Ketobacter alkanivorans: one gene and its partner. The protein of the gene in region 1 binds, or shares a complex with, the protein of each later gene. Links are inferred from orthologs where the notes say so. Each region holds a gene or a part of one and is shown on either strand. Other genes may lie near its edges. The genes, in order: rpsG and tig.

Evidence for each region.
Region 2: the proteins of rpsG (region 1) and tig are in contact, whole or in part, in a crystal structure (PDB 3GTY), measured with the Thermotoga maritima proteins. The link is inferred for Ketobacter alkanivorans from one-to-one orthologs. Residues at the interface, in WP_004081843.1 of Thermotoga maritima: Lys34, Lys52, Lys55, Glu59, Arg62, Gln63, Glu66, Asn67, Lys69, Val71, Arg95, Ala109, Lys110, Lys111, Gly112, Arg113, Pro114, Glu117, Glu121, Ile124, Ala125, Tyr127, Asn128, Asn129, Thr130, Gly131, Lys135, Asp139, Arg142, Met143; in WP_004081061.1 of Thermotoga maritima: Glu122, Val124, Val129, Leu130, Tyr133, Glu188, Gly259, Ile262, Tyr263, Glu266, Ser270, Glu273, Gln274, Glu277, Arg308, Gln311, Ile312, Ser315, Tyr316, Glu325, Arg329, Arg336, Leu363, Phe366, Trp367, Arg373, Leu377, Arg381, Leu384, Glu387.

What each region holds. Positions count from the first base shown.
Region 1 is NZ_CP022684.1:1,479,007-1,483,519, reverse strand. What follows is about bases 1-2,765. They hold rpsG (30S ribosomal protein S7), read left to right. Parts: upstream 1-1,030; coding sequence 1,031-1,501; downstream 1,502-2,765. Other genes in these bases: fusA (elongation factor G), read left to right, coding at 1,546-2,765; rpsL (30S ribosomal protein S12), read left to right, coding at 552-926; rpoC (DNA-directed RNA polymerase subunit beta'), read left to right, coding at 1-374. Also shown: more of fusA, read left to right, coding at 2,766-3,639; tuf (elongation factor Tu), read left to right, coding at 3,674-4,513.
Region 2 is NZ_CP022684.1:329,824-342,669, forward strand. The notes cover bases 1-2,951. They hold tig (trigger factor), read right to left. Parts: upstream 2,159-2,951; coding sequence 842-2,158; downstream 1-841. Other genes in these bases: clpP (ATP-dependent Clp endopeptidase proteolytic subunit ClpP), read right to left, coding at 9-638; folD (bifunctional methylenetetrahydrofolate dehydrogenase/methenyltetrahydrofolate cyclohydrolase FolD), read left to right, coding at 2,821-2,951. Outside these bases: more of folD, read left to right, coding at 2,952-3,675; Kalk_RS01505 (peptidylprolyl isomerase), read left to right, coding at 3,728-4,237; Kalk_RS01510 (UDP-2,3-diacylglucosamine diphosphatase), read left to right, coding at 4,252-4,980; miaE (tRNA-(ms[2]io[6]A)-hydroxylase), read right to left, coding at 5,006-5,632; Kalk_RS01520 (lysophospholipid acyltransferase family protein), read left to right, coding at 5,746-6,651; acnB (bifunctional aconitate hydratase 2/2-methylisocitrate dehydratase), read left to right, coding at 6,882-9,485; Kalk_RS01530 (GFA family protein), read right to left, coding at 9,583-9,987; Kalk_RS01535 (outer membrane beta-barrel protein), read right to left, coding at 10,030-10,644; Kalk_RS01540 (hypothetical protein), read right to left, coding at 10,641-11,558; Kalk_RS01545 (SDR family oxidoreductase), read right to left, coding at 11,561-12,301; Kalk_RS01550 (FAD-binding oxidoreductase), read right to left, coding at 12,304-12,846. UniProt on the Bacillus subtilis protein: Involved in protein export. Acts as a chaperone by maintaining the newly synthesized protein in an open conformation. Functions as a peptidyl-prolyl cis-trans isomerase.

The DNA of each region.
Region 1 (4,513 bases):
AGGCGGAGTTGGCCCGGGTGCTGGATGAAAATGAAGTGCTGGATAAAGAAAGTAAGTTCGGTGCCAAGTACGATAGAGAATTGCTGGGTATCACCAAGGCGTCTCTGTCGACGGAATCGTTCATTTCAGCAGCCTCTTTCCAGGAGACAACTCGTGTCTTGACCGAAGCCGCAGTGACCGGAAAGATCGACGATCTGCGCGGTCTGAAGGAAAACGTTGTGGTGGGTCGTCTGATACCGGCCGGTACCGGTTTTGCGTACCACGCCGAGCGACGTCGTCAGCGCGAGCAAGCTGATGTGTTGCAAGTGCCTGAATTCACAGCAGATGATGCTGAACAGGCGCTGAGCGAAGCATTAAACTCGCCGGAGGAGTAGTCAAATCAGGGTGCTGGTACTGTAAGGAAAAGTCCCTTGCAGTACCAGTTACTTGACTTGTAGGCAAAGCGCTCTTAGAATCTCGCATCCCTGAAAAAGGGTTGACGGGATTTTTTGCTTTAAAAGAATGAGGTGGCTCTATGAGAAACCTCGAAAAATCATTGGAGAAACAGCTACATGGCAACCATTAACCAATTGGTGCGTAAGCCACGTCAGCGTAAGGTAGCAAAAAGCGACGTTCCCGCGTTGCAAGCCTGCCCTCAACGTCGTGGTGTATGTACTCGCGTTTACACAACCACCCCTAAGAAGCCTAACTCGGCTTTGCGTAAGGTGGCTCGTGTGCGTTTGACCAACGGTTACGAAGTAACTTCGTATATCGGTGGTGAAGGTCACAACCTGCAAGAACACAGCGTAATCCTAATTCGCGGCGGTCGTGTAAAAGACCTGCCTGGTGTGCGTTACCACACTGTTCGCGGTACCCTGGATACAGCTGGTGTTTCGGATCGTAAACAGGGTCGTTCCAAATACGGAGCCAAGCGACCTAAAGCTTAATAGCAGCCGAGTGTTCATTCGGCTGTCACTTAACCCGCCTAACCTAGTGGCGGGAGTAAGGCCAAGCCAATGTCTTGGAATAACCTGAAATAGGAAAAGAAATCATGCCAAGAAGACGAGTCGTCGCAAAACGCGAAATTCTTCCTGATCCTAAGTTCCAAAGCCAGATCCTGGCTAAGTTCATTAACCATGTGATGGAAAGCGGTAAGAAATCTGTAGCAGAGCGCATCGTGTATGGTGCTCTGGCCAAGGTTGCCGAAAAGACCAATCAAGATCCCGTTGAGGCGTTCGAAAAAGCGTTAGACGCTTTGCGTCCCATGGTTGAGGTTAAATCCCGCCGAGTAGGCGGTGCTACTTACCAGGTGCCTGTTGAAGTGCGCCCGAATCGTCGTACTGCGCTGGCTATGCGCTGGATGGTAGATGCAGCTCGTAAGCGTGGTGAAAAGTCCATGCCGCTGCGTCTCGCTGGCGAAATCCTCGACGCAATTGAAGGTAAGGGTTCAGCTGTTAAGAAGCGTGAAGACGTTCACCGTATGGCGGAAGCCAACAAAGCGTTCTCTCACTATCGTTTCTAAGATACGTAACCCTTTTATAAACTGGATAATCTGAGGATAAGACAGTGGCACGTCAAACCCCTATCTCTCGATACCGTAATATCGGTATCTGTGCTCACGTAGATGCTGGTAAAACCACCACTACTGAGCGCGTACTGTTCTACACAGGTGTTTCTCACAAAATTGGTGAGGTACATGACGGCGCGGCGACCATGGACTGGATGGAGCAAGAGCAGGAGCGTGGTATAACCATCACGTCTGCAGCGACCACCTGTTTTTGGGAAGGTATGGATCGTCAGTTCGATAAATACCGCATCAATATCATTGATACCCCTGGGCACGTTGACTTCACTATTGAAGTAGAGCGATCTCTGCGCGTTCTGGACGGCGCAGTTGTTGTATTCTGTGGTTCATCAGGTGTGCAGCCGCAGTCTGAAACGGTATGGCGTCAGGCTGATCGCTATGGTGTTCCCCGCATAGTGTTTGTTAATAAAATGGATCGCGCCGGTGCTGACTTCCTTAAAGTTGTTAAGCAAATCAAGACTCGCTTGAATGCGCGTCCAGTGCCGATTCATATGAATATCGGCGCGGAAGACGAATTCAAAGGTATTGTCGACCTGCTTCGCATGAAGGCAATCTACTGGAACGAAAGCGATCAAGGCATGACGTATGATCTGGCTGATATACCAGCTGATCTGGTCGATACGTGTAATGATCTGCGTGAGCAAATGGTTGAGTCTGCCGCTGAAGCTTCCGAAGAGCTGATGGAAAAATACCTGGAAGAAGGTGACCTGAGCTTGGAAGATATCAAGCTTGGCTTGCGTACCCAGGTGTTGAACAACGAAATCGTTCTTGCTCTGTGTGGTTCAGCCTTTAAAAACAAAGGCGTGCAGGCCATGCTGGATGCGGTGATTGAGTTCCTGCCTGCTCCTAACGAAGTGCCTAACATCAAAGGTATTACTGATAAGGGTGAAGAGGAAGACCGTCCGTCTTCGGATGAGGCTCCTTTCTCGGCGCTGGCATTTAAAATTGCCACTGATCCGTTTGTTGGTAACTTGACGTTCTTCCGCGTTTATTCCGGTGTTTTGAACTCCGGTGACTCAGTGATGAACTCTGTTAAAGAGCGAAAAGAGCGTGTTGGTCGTATCTTGCAGATGCATGCCAACTCTCGTGAAGAGCTCAAAGAAGTGCGCGCAGGCGACATAGCTGCTGCTGTTGGTCTTAAAGATATTACTACTGGTGATACTCTGTGTGACCTCAAGAGCGTGATCGTGCTTGAGCGAATGGAGTTCCCGGATCCGGTAATCTCTGTTGCTGTAGAGCCGAAGTCTAAAGCTGATCAGGAAAAAATGGGGTTGGCGCTTGGTCGTTTGGCACAGGAAGATCCTTCTTTCCGGGTTAAAACTGACGAAGAAAGCGGTCAGACTATTATTTCCGGCATGGGTGAGCTGCACCTTGATATTATCGTTGACCGTATGCGTCGCGAATTCAAGGTGGAAGCGAATATCGGTAAGCCTCAGGTGGCCTATCGTGAAACCATCCGTAAAGCGGTGGACATCGAAGGTAAGTATGTCAAGCAGTCTGGTGGTCGTGGTCAGTATGGTCACGTAAAAGTGAAGATTGAGCCTATTCCAGATATGGAAGAGGACTTCATTTTCGAGGAAACCATTCATGGCGGTAGCGTACCCAAAGAATACTTTGCTGCTATCGAGAAAGGCTGTCGTCAACAGTTGGAGTCAGGTGTAATTGCTGGCTATCCGATGTTGGGCGTAAAGGTCAATCTATACGATGGTTCTTATCATGAAGTTGACTCGAACGAAAATGCTTTCCGCATGGCTGGCGCTATGGCTGTCAAGAAAGGTTGTATGGAAGCAAGCCCCGTTCTTCTTGAGCCGATCATGAAGGTGGAAGTTGTCACCCCAGAAGATTACATGGGTGATGTAATGGGTGACTTGAACCGTCGTCGCGGTATCCTGCAAGGCATGGATGAAGCAAATGGCGTTCGACTGGTTAATGCTGAAGTGCCTCTGTCCGAGATGTTTGGTTATGCAACTGATTTGCGTGGTATGTCTCAAGGTCGTGCGACCTTTACCATGGAATTCGTTAAGTATGCAGAAGCGCCTAACAACATAGCAGAAGCCATCATCAAAAAAGGTTAATTGGTTTTAAGATCATTTATTGAGGTAAATTAAAGTGTCAAAGGAAAAATTTGAACGAAGCAAACCGCACGTAAACGTAGGCACCATTGGTCACGTAGATCATGGTAAAACCACTTTGACGGCTGCCTTGACCCGTGTGTGTTCCGAAATCTGGGGTGGTGCTGCGGTTGCATTTGACGGTATCGATAAAGCGCCAGAAGAAAAAGCGCGTGGTATCACCATCTCTACTTCACACGTAGAGTATGAGTCCCCGACTCGCCACTACGCACACGTAGACTGCCCTGGGCACGCTGACTATGTTAAGAACATGATCACCGGTGCTGCGCAGATGGACGGCGCAATCCTGGTATGTTCCGCTGCTGACGGCCCGATGCCTCAGACTCGTGAGCATATCCTGTTGTCTCGTCAGGTAGGCGTACCTTATATTGTTGTGTTCCTGAACAAAGCCGACATGGTTGACGATGAAGAGCTTCTGGAGCTGGTTGAGATGGAAGTTCGCGAACTTCTGGATCAATACGACTTCCCAGGTGACGACACGCCCATCATCAAAGGTTCTGCTTTGAAAGCGCTGGAAGGTGATACTTCCGACATCGGCATGCCGTCTGTGCAGAAACTGGTTGAAACTCTGGATGAATACATCCCAGAGCCAGTGCGTGCTATTGATCAGCCCTTCCTGATGCCTATCGAAGACGTATTCTCCATCTCCGGTCGTGGTACCGTGGTGACTGGTCGTGTTGAGCGCGGCATCATCAAAGTAGGTGAAGAGATCGAAATCGTTGGTGTTAAAGATACCACCAAGACCACCTGTACTGGTGTAGAGATGTTCCGCAAGCTGCTGGACGAAGGTCGTGCTGGTGAGAATGTTGGTGTTCTG
Region 2 (12,846 bases), 1.2 Mb from region 1 along the record:
ATTTAAAACTAACGCTTCTCAAGCACCTGGTCAACCAATCCATATTCTTTTGCATCATAAGCGCTCATGAAATTATCACGATCTGTATCTTGCTCGATCTTTTCAATCTTCTGCCCGGTATGGCCTGCGAGTATCTCATTCAGACGTCGCTTCATCTGGATGATTTCACGGGCGTGAATTTCGATGTCTGAGGCCTGGCCTTGGAATCCACCTAGCGGCTGATGAATCATCACCCTGGAGTTCGGTAGACAATAACGCTTGCCTGCGGCACCCGCCGTGAGCAGCAGTGACCCCATGGAACACGCCTGACCTATACACATTGTAGACACATCGGGTTTGATGAACTGCATGGTGTCGTAAATGGCCATCCCTGCAGTCACCGAGCCACCGGGTGAGTTGATATAGAAATGGATGTCTTTGTCGGGGTTTTCAGATTCCATAAACAGAAGCTGAGCAACAATCAGGTTCGCCATGTGGTCTTCGACTTGACCCACCATGAAAATAACGCGTTCTTTCAATAAGCGGGAATAGATATCGAAGGATCGTTCCCCCCTGGCTGTCTGCTCTATAACCATTGGCACCAGGCCAGTATTAAGGATTGGGTTGCGATCCAACAGCTCTTCGTATCGGTGGGACATGTCGTAATCCTTACAATTGCGAGTAATGTTATGGTCTTATGGCAAATGATACATCTTCAAAATGCTAGATGGGGCCTTTGTAAGGTATTTCAATACCTTGGCTCACTTTTATTAACTATAGCGCCTATACCACCAGTATCACATGCTTTGAGCAAAAAAAAACGCGACCAATATGGCCGCGTTCTTTTGGAGCAGTCTAAAGCTTATTCAGCTTCATCCTGAGGCTGCTTTACGGCCTCTTCGTAGCTCATTTTTTGATCAGCAACAGTGGCTTGCTCTAGAATTACATCAACCACTTGATCTTCCAGCACCATCGCTTCTACTTGCTGGAGCATTTGCTCATTTTCGTAGTAATAAGCAACTACTTGCTCAGGATTCTCGTATGGCTGAGCCATCTCCTCGATAGTGCTGCGCACACGAGTGGCATCTGCCTTGATTTCCTTATCCTTGATCAGCTCACCCAGTACCAATGCCAACTTAACAGCACGGTTAGCCTGACCTTCGAATAGCTCTGCCGGTAGCATGCTCATATCGAAGTTCTGCCCGCCGCCGAATTGTTGCAGCATTTGCTGACGCTGACGGTTGATTTCAGAATCAAGCAGCGCCTTGGGCACATCGAGTTCGTTATGCTCAAGAACACCGTCCATCACTGCTTTCTTAACACGGTTTTTAACCGCATTTTTGAGCTCGCGCTCCATGTTCTTACGGATTTCTACGCGGAACTCGTCCAGGTTGGAATCGTCTTTCTGCGTGAAGTTTTTGATGAATTCTTCATTCACTTCAGGCAGTGAGCGCGCAGAAACGCTGTTCACGGTGATTTTAAACTGGACTGGCTGACCTTTCAGTTCTTCGGAGTGATAATCCTCGGGGAAAGTAACGTCGATTACTTTCTCGTCACCTTTTGACATGCCGACGATACCATCTTCAAAGCCTGGAATCATGCTGCCGGAACCCAATACCAGGTCCTGGCCTTCTGCTGTGCCGCCGTCAAAGGCTACGCCTTCTTTGGTGCCTTCAAAGTTGATGTTAACCTGATCTCCATCGGCAGCAGCACGCTCGACTTCAGCAAAGCTGGCACGTTGTTCACGCAGGCGCTCGATCATGGCATCGATATCGGATTCTTCGATTTCGGCAATCGGGCGTACTACAGAGATCTTATCCAGACCTTGAACCTGCACTTCGGGGTACACTTCAAATGTCGCCACAAACTCCAGGTCATGGCCTGGCTCATCTTTGGTGCGCTCAATAGAAGGGTAACCTGCAGGATTCAGTGATTCTTTAGTGACGGCGTCATAAAAGGAGTTGCTGACAACTTCACCAATGACTTCTTCGCGAATGGATTTGCCAAAGCGACGACGCACCTCTTTAAGAGGTACTTTGCCCGGACGGAAACCATCGATTCGAACACGCTGAGCGGCGTCCTTTAATTTCTCGTCAACGGCAGTGTCGATTTTATCAGCTGGAACTCCAACGGTCAGTCGACGCTCAAGTCCAGAGGTGGTTTCCACAGAAACTTGCATAGTAACCTCACCTTTCGGTTGTGTGCTCTGAAAACAAGAAACCGGCAATATCCGCAGGACATTACCGGTCTCGATTTTTACCCCCAACCGATGCCGATCAAATCAGCATCCGGGAAAATGGGGTGGACGATGGGGCTCGAACCCACGACCACCGGAATCACAATCCGGGGCTCTACCAACTGAGCTACGCCCACCAGCAAACTTTCAATCAAACCCGAGTACTCTACCCGTTTTGACACTTCAGATGAAGAGGCTGGCGCGCCCGGCAGGACTCGAACCTGCAACCCTCGGCTTAGAAGGCCGATGCTCTATCCGGTTGAGCTACGAGCGCATTAACTCGAGTACACTGCTAATCATCTGAATTAACTAAACTTTATGGTCGGGGCAGAGGGATTCGAACCCCCGACATCCTGCTCCCAAAGCAGGCGCGCTACCAGACTGCGCTATGCCCCGTTTCTACACCTCAACGGTGAAGAGGGCCGCATGATATACATCCCAAATGCACACGTCAAACACTTTCATAAAATTCAATGAGATCAATCCCTTGATGGCAGATCTTTACCCCATGACATCTATAATGAGACAATACCGGCCCTGAATTACCGCGGCCCACCGGCCCGCTGATTATTGACCTTTACTTGCCTGGAAACTGACTTCGAACTATGACTGCGAACATCATTGACGGTACTGCCATTGCTGCCAATCTGAAAGCTGATATTAAAAGTGCCGTTGCATCGCGCATTAGCGAAGGAAAACGCGCACCTGGGCTGGCGGTGATCTTGGTGGGTGCTGATCCAGCCTCTAACGTTTATGTAAGTAAAAAACGCCAGTCTTGTGAGGAAGTGGGTTTTGTCTCCAAATCTTATGATCTACCGGCAGACACTACCCAAACAGCCCTAAACGAGCTTGTTGAAGAGCTAAATAGCGATCCTGAAATCGACGGCATACTGGTCCAGCTGCCCTTGCCGCCACACCTCGATGACAAAACCATCATCAATGCGATTCGCCCGGATAAAGATGTTGACGGCTTTCACCCATACAATATGGGTCGCTTGGCACAACGCATTCCCCTGCTCCGACCCTGTACCCCCAAAGGGATTATGAAGCTGATCGAATCTACCGGTGTTTCATTGTACGGCTTGGATGCGGTTATAGTTGGTGCGTCCAATATTGTGGGCCGCCCCATGGGTCTGGAGCTTTTGCTTGCAGGTTGCACTGTTACCACATGCCACAGGTTCACCAAAGACCTGAAAGCACATGTTGGCCGCGCCGATTTGTTGGTGGTTGCAGTCGGGAAATCTGAATTCCTACCGGGCGACTGGGTAAAACCCGGTGCAATCGTAATTGATGTTGGCATTAATCGTTGCGCTGATGGCAAGCTAAGGGGTGATATTGAATTTGGAAAAGCAGCTGAGCGGGCCGCCTGGATAACCCCAGTACCTGGCGGTGTTGGGCCAATGACCGTTGCTACTCTGCTGGAAAACACGCTGATTGCTGCACGCGATCTACACCCATAAGTTATACGACAATCTAAGTTAAACCCAAACACTCAACCGACGGGAAAGTAAAATGGATGCAATTCTAGTTATTCTTCACACCAGCATGGGCGACATCAAACTTGAGCTGAACAAAGAAAAGGCTCCTGTTACCGTGGAGAACTTCGTAAATTACGTCAATGATGGCCACTACAACGATACAGTGTTTCATCGTGTTATTAATGGTTTCATGGTTCAAGGTGGTGGCTTTGATAAAGACATGCAGCAAAAGCCCACCAATGCCCCCATTAAAAATGAAGCCAACAATGGCCTTAAAAATGAAGTGGGCACAGTGGCCATGGCGCGCACCCAGGATCCCCACTCCGCTTCGGCGCAGTTCTTTATTAACGTAAAAGATAACGACTTCTTGAACTTCTCTGGTGAAAACATGCAGGGCTGGGGATACGCGGTATTCGGTAAAGTCGTGGACGGTATGGATGTAGTTGATCAAATCAAAGCGGTAAAAACTGGCCGCCACGGTTTCCATCAAGACGTGCCAATGGAGCCCGTATTCATTGAAACGGCCGAGGTTGTTACCAAGTAACCATGCAGACACCTATGCAGACCTTGCTTGTATCAGACCTGCATTTGGAAGATAACCGCCCGGACATCACCCGGGCGTTTTTTCATCTTCTGGATCAATTTGAGGGAAAGGTCGCTCGCCTTTTTATTCTCGGTGACTTCTTTGAAATATGGCTTGGCGATGACGTGCTCACTAAAACCGCGCAACAGGTTGCCCAACGGTTACAGAGTTTCTCTGCGTCCGGCACTGAAGTGTTTATCATGCATGGCAACAGGGACTTTCTGATTGGAAGTCACTACGCTGCCAGCTGCGGCGCGAGCCTATTAGCAGACCCTGCGACACTGAACATCGCTGGCCGCCCTTGCCTTCTCATGCATGGTGATACGCTGTGCATTGATGATACAGAGTACATGAACTTCAGGAAAATGGTCCGCAACCCCGCTTGGCAGGCCGCTTTTCTAGGAAAAACTGTTGCCGAACGCATTGCATTCGGCAGGCAGGCACGAAGCCAAAGCCAGCAAGACACTAAAAACAAAAGCTATGAAATCCTGGATGTGAATCAGGATGAAGTGGTTCGGATTTGCTCCGAAAGCAATGTGCCGCTACTCATTCACGGCCACACCCACCGACCCGCCCGACATAAAGTTGAAACGGATAATGGATCTTGCGAACGCATCGTGCTTGGCGATTGGCATGAAAAAGGCTGGTATATTTTGGCAGGTGAGCACAGCCTTGAATTGATTGACTTTGAATTCCCACAATAGAGGTCTGCAATCGGTTGCCGTCAGATCATGAGCCGATTGCAGGCACGCCACTATGAAAACGGAATTCAGTGTCATCCGACTCGATCAGGTCTTTTTCGATATCTCTGAACTCGTGGACTCTCTGGTCGATCGACTCATGCGCGTATTCTTTTGCCAAATTCAAGTAGTCTTCAAAGTGGCGGCTTTCTGATTTGAGCAGGAACTGATAATACTTGCCGATATCCTGAGTGTCAGGGTTCTCGATCAGATAGGGTGCCAACGCCTCAAAGCGCTCACAGGAGCGGGCCTCTATAAAGGCACCGATGATCAAAGTATCCACTAGCTTTTCAGGTTCGGTATGACGAATGTGTTTACGCAGCCCCATGGCATAGCGGGCGGGCGTCATGTGATCGTATTGAACACCATGCTTTGTCATCAGTTCTAACACTTGCTCAAAATGAAGCAGCTCTTCTCGGGCCAGTTGAGACAATTTAGTAAGCAAATTGCTACGATCAACGTATCTAAACAGCAGATTGAGGGCTGTGGACGCGGCTTTTTTCTCACAATGAGCATGATCAATCAAAAGTGTTGGCAAGTTCTCCAGAGCAACTTCAATCCAGCGTTTGGGGGTTGCGCACCCCAGAAATGTGCGGACTTCACTCATCTCAGCCATTTTACCGTACCTGATTTCATTATTGAGCGCAGGATTATACGGATACCATAGAGCGAAATCGATTTTTATCCTATTCTATGACCCTTCGAATTCTAGTGGGGTTAATCACCACGGTGAGCAAGCAAGTAGAAGACCAAGACATTAAAGGGTCTGTATTAGTATTTTTTGTGAAGTTGATCGGTTGGTTGCCCTTACCTGTCGCCGGGAGCTTAGGACACATCCTGGGCCATTTGGTGTGGATGTTTGCCGCCACACCAAAGAAAGTCACCTTAAAGAATTTGGAACTATGCTATCCAGACCTTAGCGAGCATGAACGCAGAAAACTGGGCAAGGCCTCCATGCTCGAAACCATCCGTACCGCGTTTGAAGTTGCTACTGCGTGGAACCAACCACCCGAAAAACTGCTCAAACTGATTACCCATGCCTGCGGTGAAGAGCTGTTGAATGAAGCGCTTGAGCAAAAGAAGGGCATTGTGTTCATAGTGCCCCATTTCGGCAACTGGGAGCTGGCAAATTATTACATGGCCAGCAAATGTCGCCTGTTGGCCATGTACAAACCCGCAGAGTCCGCCGCCCTGGATAAAATGATCTATAAGGCGCGCTCGCAGAACACGCAAATGGTTGCTGCCGACCGGCGTGGTGTAGTGGCCCTGTATCGGGCGCTCCCCTCCGGTATGGCCACAGGTGTGTTGCCAGACCAGGAGCCCACGGTTAAAAGTGGTGTGTGGGTGCCCTTTTTCGGCGTCACAGCACTGACCCCCAGGCTGGTTAGCAAAATCACTAACGACACCAATTCAATCGCCATTGGCTTCGGTTGTCAGCGTAACCCTGACGGCAAATCCTTCCATGTTTTCTACGAGCCAGTGGATGCTGATTTCTACAGTGATGACATTATGGTGTCCGCCGCCGCCATGAATCGTTGCGTAGAAAGAATAATCAATCGCGACCCCAAGCAGTATCAATGGGAATACAAACGCTTCAAACGACGCCCAAACAGAGAGCCAGGTTTCTACAAGTGACTATCCGGTCATATGCTATTTTGGCTTCATCTGCCTTTATATCAATAGGTTATGTGTAAAACCTCAAGTGAAGACGAAAGTATAGGCTGCTGTAAACTGATTTGAAGTTTGATATAATGCGCGCGCAAAATTTTCGGTATCGAAGGCCCACCTATTATCCATGTGGGTTTACGCTGGCTGGCAATATCCAGCCCAACGCAATCGAAGTCACACTGTAGAGAGGTCATACCGTGCTCGAAGCTTATCGTAATCATGTTGAAGAACGCGCCGCCCAAGGCATCCCACCGAAGCCATTGGACGAGAAGCAAACCGCCGAACTGGTGGAATTGCTAAAAAACCCACCTGCCGGAGAAGAAGATTTTCTAGTAGAGCTTTTGACCTATCGTGTTCCTGCTGGTGTTGACCAAGCAGCCTACGTTAAAGCCGGTTTCCTGACAGCAGTCGCCAAAGGTGAGGCTACCTCCCCTCTAATAGACAAAAAGAAAGCAACTGAGTTGCTGGGTACGATGCTGGGCGGTTATAACGTTGAACCGCTGATTAGCCTGCTGGATGACGCCGAAGTGGGCGATATTGCGGTTGCTGCGCTCTCCAAAACACTGCTGGTGTTTGATACGTTCCACGATGTTGTAGAGAAGTCCAAAGCCAGCGCCAATGCCAAGAAAGTATTAGAATCCTGGGCGAATGGCGAGTGGTTCACCAGCAAACCTGAACTGCCCGAAAAGCTCACTATTACTGTATTCAAAGTGACTGGCGAAACCAATACTGATGACCTCTCACCTGCTCAGGACGCTTGGTCTCGCCCTGACATTCCACTGCATGCTAACGCCATGCTGAAGAACGAGCGCGACGGCATCACCCCTGAAAAGCCCGGTGAAATCGGCCCAATCAGTCAAATTGAAGCACTGAAAGCCAAAGGCCACACGGTTGCCTACGTCGGTGACGTTGTGGGTACGGGATCTTCCCGCAAGTCTGCAACCAACTCTGTATTGTGGTTCACCGGTGACGACATCCCGTTTGTTCCAAACAAGCGTCAAGGCGGTATTTGTATCGGTAGCAAAATTGCACCTATCTTCTTCAACACCATGGAAGATGCCGGAGCACTGCCGTTTGAAGCAGACGTCTCCAACCTGAACATGGGTGATGTTGTTGATATCTACACCTATGAAGGCAAGATCAAAAAGCATGGTACTGATGAAGTCATATCTGAGTTTGAACTGAAATCAGACGTACTGTTGGACGAGGTACGTGCTGGCGGCCGTATCAACCTGATCATTGGTCGTGGGCTTACCAACCGTGCTCGCGAAGCGCTGGGCATGGGCGCGACTGACTTGTTCCGCTCTCCGGTTGCCGTAGCCGATTCCAGCAAAGGTTTCACTCTGGCACAGAAAATGGTTGGCAAAGCCTGTGGCGTGGATGGTGTTCGCCCTGGTCAATACTGCGAACCACGCATGACCACTGTTGGATCTCAGGATACCACCGGCCCCATGACTCGAGATGAGCTGAAAGATTTGGCGTGCCTTGGCTTTTCTGCCGATCTCACCATGCAGTCTTTCTGTCACACCGCCGCTTATCCCAAGCCTGTTGACGTTGAAATGCAACACACCCTGCCCGACTTTATTATGAATCGCGGTGGTGTTTCCCTGCGCCCTGGCGACGGCATCATTCACAGCTGGCTCAACCGTATGCTACTGCCTGACACCGTAGGAACCGGTGGTGATTCACACACCCGTTTCCCCATCGGTATTTCGTTCCCTGCTGGTTCTGGTCTGGTAGCGTTCGCAGCGGCCACCGGTGTTATGCCGTTGGATATGCCTGAGTCTGTGCTGGTACGCTTTACCGGTACCCGTCAGCCTGGCATCACCCTGCGCGATCTGGTACATGCGATTCCTTTGTATGCGATCAAAGATGGCCTGCTGACTGTTGAGAAGAAAGGCAAAAAGAACATCTTCTCTGGCCGCGTTCTGGAAATCGAAGGTTTGGAAGATCTGACCGTTGAGCAAGCATTTGAATTGTCGGATGCGTCTGCAGAACGTTCTGCTGCTGGTTGTACCATCACGCTGTCCGAAGACTCCGTTGCAGAGTACCTGAAATCCAACATCACTCTGTTGAAGTGGATGATTTCCAATGGCTACGGCGCAGCCCGCACACTGGAACGTCGTATTCGCGGTATGGAAGAGTGGCTGGCTAACCCAAGCCTGATGCGTGCTGACGCAGATGCTGAGTACAACTCAGTTATCGAAATCAACATGGACGAAATAAAAGAACCTATCCTGTGCTGCCCTAACGATCCAGACGATGCTAAAACCCTGTCTGACGTTGCTGGTGACAAGATTGATGAAGTATTTATCGGTTCGTGCATGACCAACATTGGTCACTTCCGTGCTGCCGGTAAACTATTAGAGAAGATTCCCAGTGGCTCCCTGAGCACTCGTCTATGGTTGGCTCCGCCTACCAAGATGGATGAGCATCAGCTGATGGAAGAAGGTTACTACAATATTTTCGGCCGTGCCGGAGCACGAACCGAAATGCCAGGATGCTCGCTGTGCATGGGTAACCAAGCCCGCGTTGCACCTAACACCACTGTAGTGTCCACCTCTACCCGTAACTTCCCTAACCGCTTGGGGCAGGGTTCAAACGTGTATCTGGGTTCTGCTGAATTGGCGTCTGTTGCTGCAGTGCTGGGCAAGTTGCCTACTGCTGAAGAGTACATGGTTTACGCGAAAGATATCGACAGCATGGCTGCAGATATCTACCGCTACATGAACTTCGACAAAATGCCAGAGTATCAGGAAGTAGCTGATAAAGTGAAAATCCCGATGGCACAAGAAGGTTAAACAGCGGTAAAGCCTTAACCCACAAAAAAGCCTCGCATTGCGAGGCTTTTTTGTGGGTATTAATGAGGCGCTCAAACTGCATATGCCGAATCAAATACTACCCATTGTCTGGAGCACCTTCGGCGTATGTTTTGACACCTTCAGGCATGACTTCCCACGCTGCCTTAGAACCAACAAATATGTGATAACCGATCTCAACGTGAGGGTCGCCGTTGACACAACCCAGCGTAACCCCATGAATCAAACCATTGAACGTACCGCAAAGAGTGGAACCGCACTTACTGCAAAACTGCAGACCAAACGATTGCTGAGATGAATAGCTGGTAAGCAAGTCAGCCCCTTGAAGCCATTTGAATTCATTATGGTCTACCAGGGCATAAGCCGACGCTTGAGAGCTAAATGTTTTGCGACAACGGGAGCAGTGACATGATCTGGCATCCTTTAGAGCGCCACTTATCTCATACTTTATACTTCCACAGAAGCATTCACCGGTTATAGACATAGCTCTCCCAACCCTGATAAATCAATTTCAAGTAGAGACACCTTAAAATTGGTGCAGAATACCCACAGACAACCCATAACTCGTAACATCGAATGGCCGGCTGCTTGATGACAAGAAATCTTTACGAGATTTATATAAAAATTCCGCCAGCAAAGAAAAATCTGATCTTAATCTAAACTCGCCACCCAACCCGGCATAGAAACCATAACCACGGTCGTCGGCTGAGTCCGTCCCTGATGGCTTTAAATCATAGAAGCCCTCTTCGATTTCAACCTCCATGGAATATGCTAATCCGCCACCTCTAACGTAAGCCGATATATGAGGCTGAATATCGAACCGATATGCACCACCGAACAGCAAATCCAGGCTGTTTATCGTTAACTGGTAAGATCCAGTGTTGTCTTCAACCACATCTGTTTGGGAATCATTGATGCCAGTCAAGGCAACCTCCAGAGACAGGTTGTTTTCCAGTTGCAAGCGCAACCCAGCTTCAAGAGTCAAAGATCCATCAAAGTCGGCCGATGATACATCGACCCAATCAAAGCCAAGCTTTCCAAACCCACTAACAACTTGACCTTCTGATGATTCGGCTAGCGCAGTACCGCTCCAGCATGCCATCAATAAAGCGGCACAATATAGTTTGAACATCTGATTCATGGTTCATACCGCACTGTAACTGTATCACTTGCACTACCGATGGCGTATCCGCCGCTGATATCGGCCCCTAGATCATTACTGATCTCCCGGAATACCGTCAGCGAAATCGTACAATAATCCAGGTTATAAGAACCAAGATCTATATCATCTGCGCTAACCAACCCAAATGTGTAGGCCTCCAATACAGAACTCACGATCATAACGCTGATTTGTTGGAAGAAATCGCTGATAGCATTAACGACAGTGGTGGAAGGAATAAGCGAACCTACGCTGATATCGTGTGATCCGGTATCCGTAGAATTAATGATTGTTGATGTAGCCCACTGCACACTTTGATCACCCGAAAAGCAGGTCTGAACACTGGTCAACCTAATCTGGTCGCCGTTGGTTTCAGTGTTCCAGTTGAGCGCTATTGTCTGCCCGCGGCTCGTGTACGTGTCTGTAGGCAATGGACTGGTGAGCATTATTTCAGACGGGAAGTTTACGTCGAAAGCGTAGCCTACTAACTCACCTGGGCCGGGATCTACAAGCAATTCATCAACGGGATACCAGCGATCTTCACGGGCCGCCACCGGATCATGCTCAACAGCAAACTCAACGCCCTGCCCGGAATCATCCACTTGGATGTTCGCAATATAATCACCACCCAGGTTTTCGATGGAACGTAGAATAGAGGAATGCAAACCGCTGTCGCTGGATGCCACCACGATATCGCCACCCACCAACGCCTGCTTTCTTCCATCCTTATACAAGGATGCTGCTACCTGAGCCTCCATTGCGCCAAAAGGTAGGTTCGCCTGGATAGTAGCGGACACACCTTGTTGAGATACAGGATTTCGCAGGGAATCATTGCTTCCGGTGTAACAGGAAGCGCAAAGCAGCGAGACGAACACAACAAAACAACTACGCAACATGTCTAAAGGCTCAATCGTTTAAAGATCATTTCGGGGATATGTTTGATAATGTTCATTATCCCCCACCAAAACCACGGCAAGTACACAACATTACGCCGTTTATCAACCGCAGATACTATACCATTGGCCACTTGGTCTGCTGATGCCCACAGAGGCCCGCCTTTATCGAATTCTGCCGTCATAGGGGTATCTACAAAACCCGGTTTAATCGTTGTGACATGAACACCGGATTTGAACAATCTATTCCGCAAACCCTGCAGGTAAATGCTGACCAAGCCTTTGGCTGCACCGTATACGTAATTAGATTGTCTTCCCCGATCACCGGCCACAGAGGAAATCACCGCGATATCACCCTTACCTGCTTTCTCAAATTCATTCGCTGCAATGGTACACAGAGAAATAACGCTCATACCGTTAGTGTTAATTTCTAATTGTGTGGTGCCAAAGGACGCCTCACACGCCTTCTGATCCGGTAACGTGCCATGCGCGATGAAGATACCATCAATGCGCCCCATTTGCTCCGCTGCTGCATTCCAGCAGGCTTCATGTGCTTCGAACTGATTTACATCCATCACGTGCGTATATACATCGCTGGCACCTCGTACGCTGTAGTCGTCACGCAGTGTGGCCAGCTTTTTCTCGTCACGCCCTACCAGAAACAATTTATATCCACGAACCGACCAGATTCGACAAACTGATTCTGAAATAGCGGAGGTGGCTCCAATAATGATCCAATTCTTCATGATTATGCTTCCATTACTCGCTTCCAGAAACTGGAAGTAATATTCGGGTCTTTGAATTTTGCCAGCTGATTCGCACCGGGATAAAACAATCGGAAATGCTCCGCCTTCATGTTGGCGTCTTTTGCCGGGTACAAAGCCCCACCCGCCTGCACCACGACTTCGTCCAGCTGATCAAATAATTGCATTGTCTTATTGCCGCGATATGGAAAGTCCAACGCGAGGGTCGTGCCGGGCCGTGGAAACGATATCAGACCAGGGGAGGCAACCTCGCCAAACACTTTCAATACAGCCAAAAACGAGCCGTAATTCGCACGGCCAATTCTATGAAGCAGTTCGGTTATTGCTAAGTGGCTGTGCTCCATAGGAATCACACATTGATATTGTAGAAAACCTTTAGGGCCATACATTCGGTTCCAGTCATGGATATGATCCAAGGGATAGAAAAACGGATCGTAATGTGTGGTTTGATAACGCACCGGTTCTATCTGTCGATTGTAATAAAGCCAGTTAAATGCTTTAAGGGAGGCACTGTTTACCAATGAAAC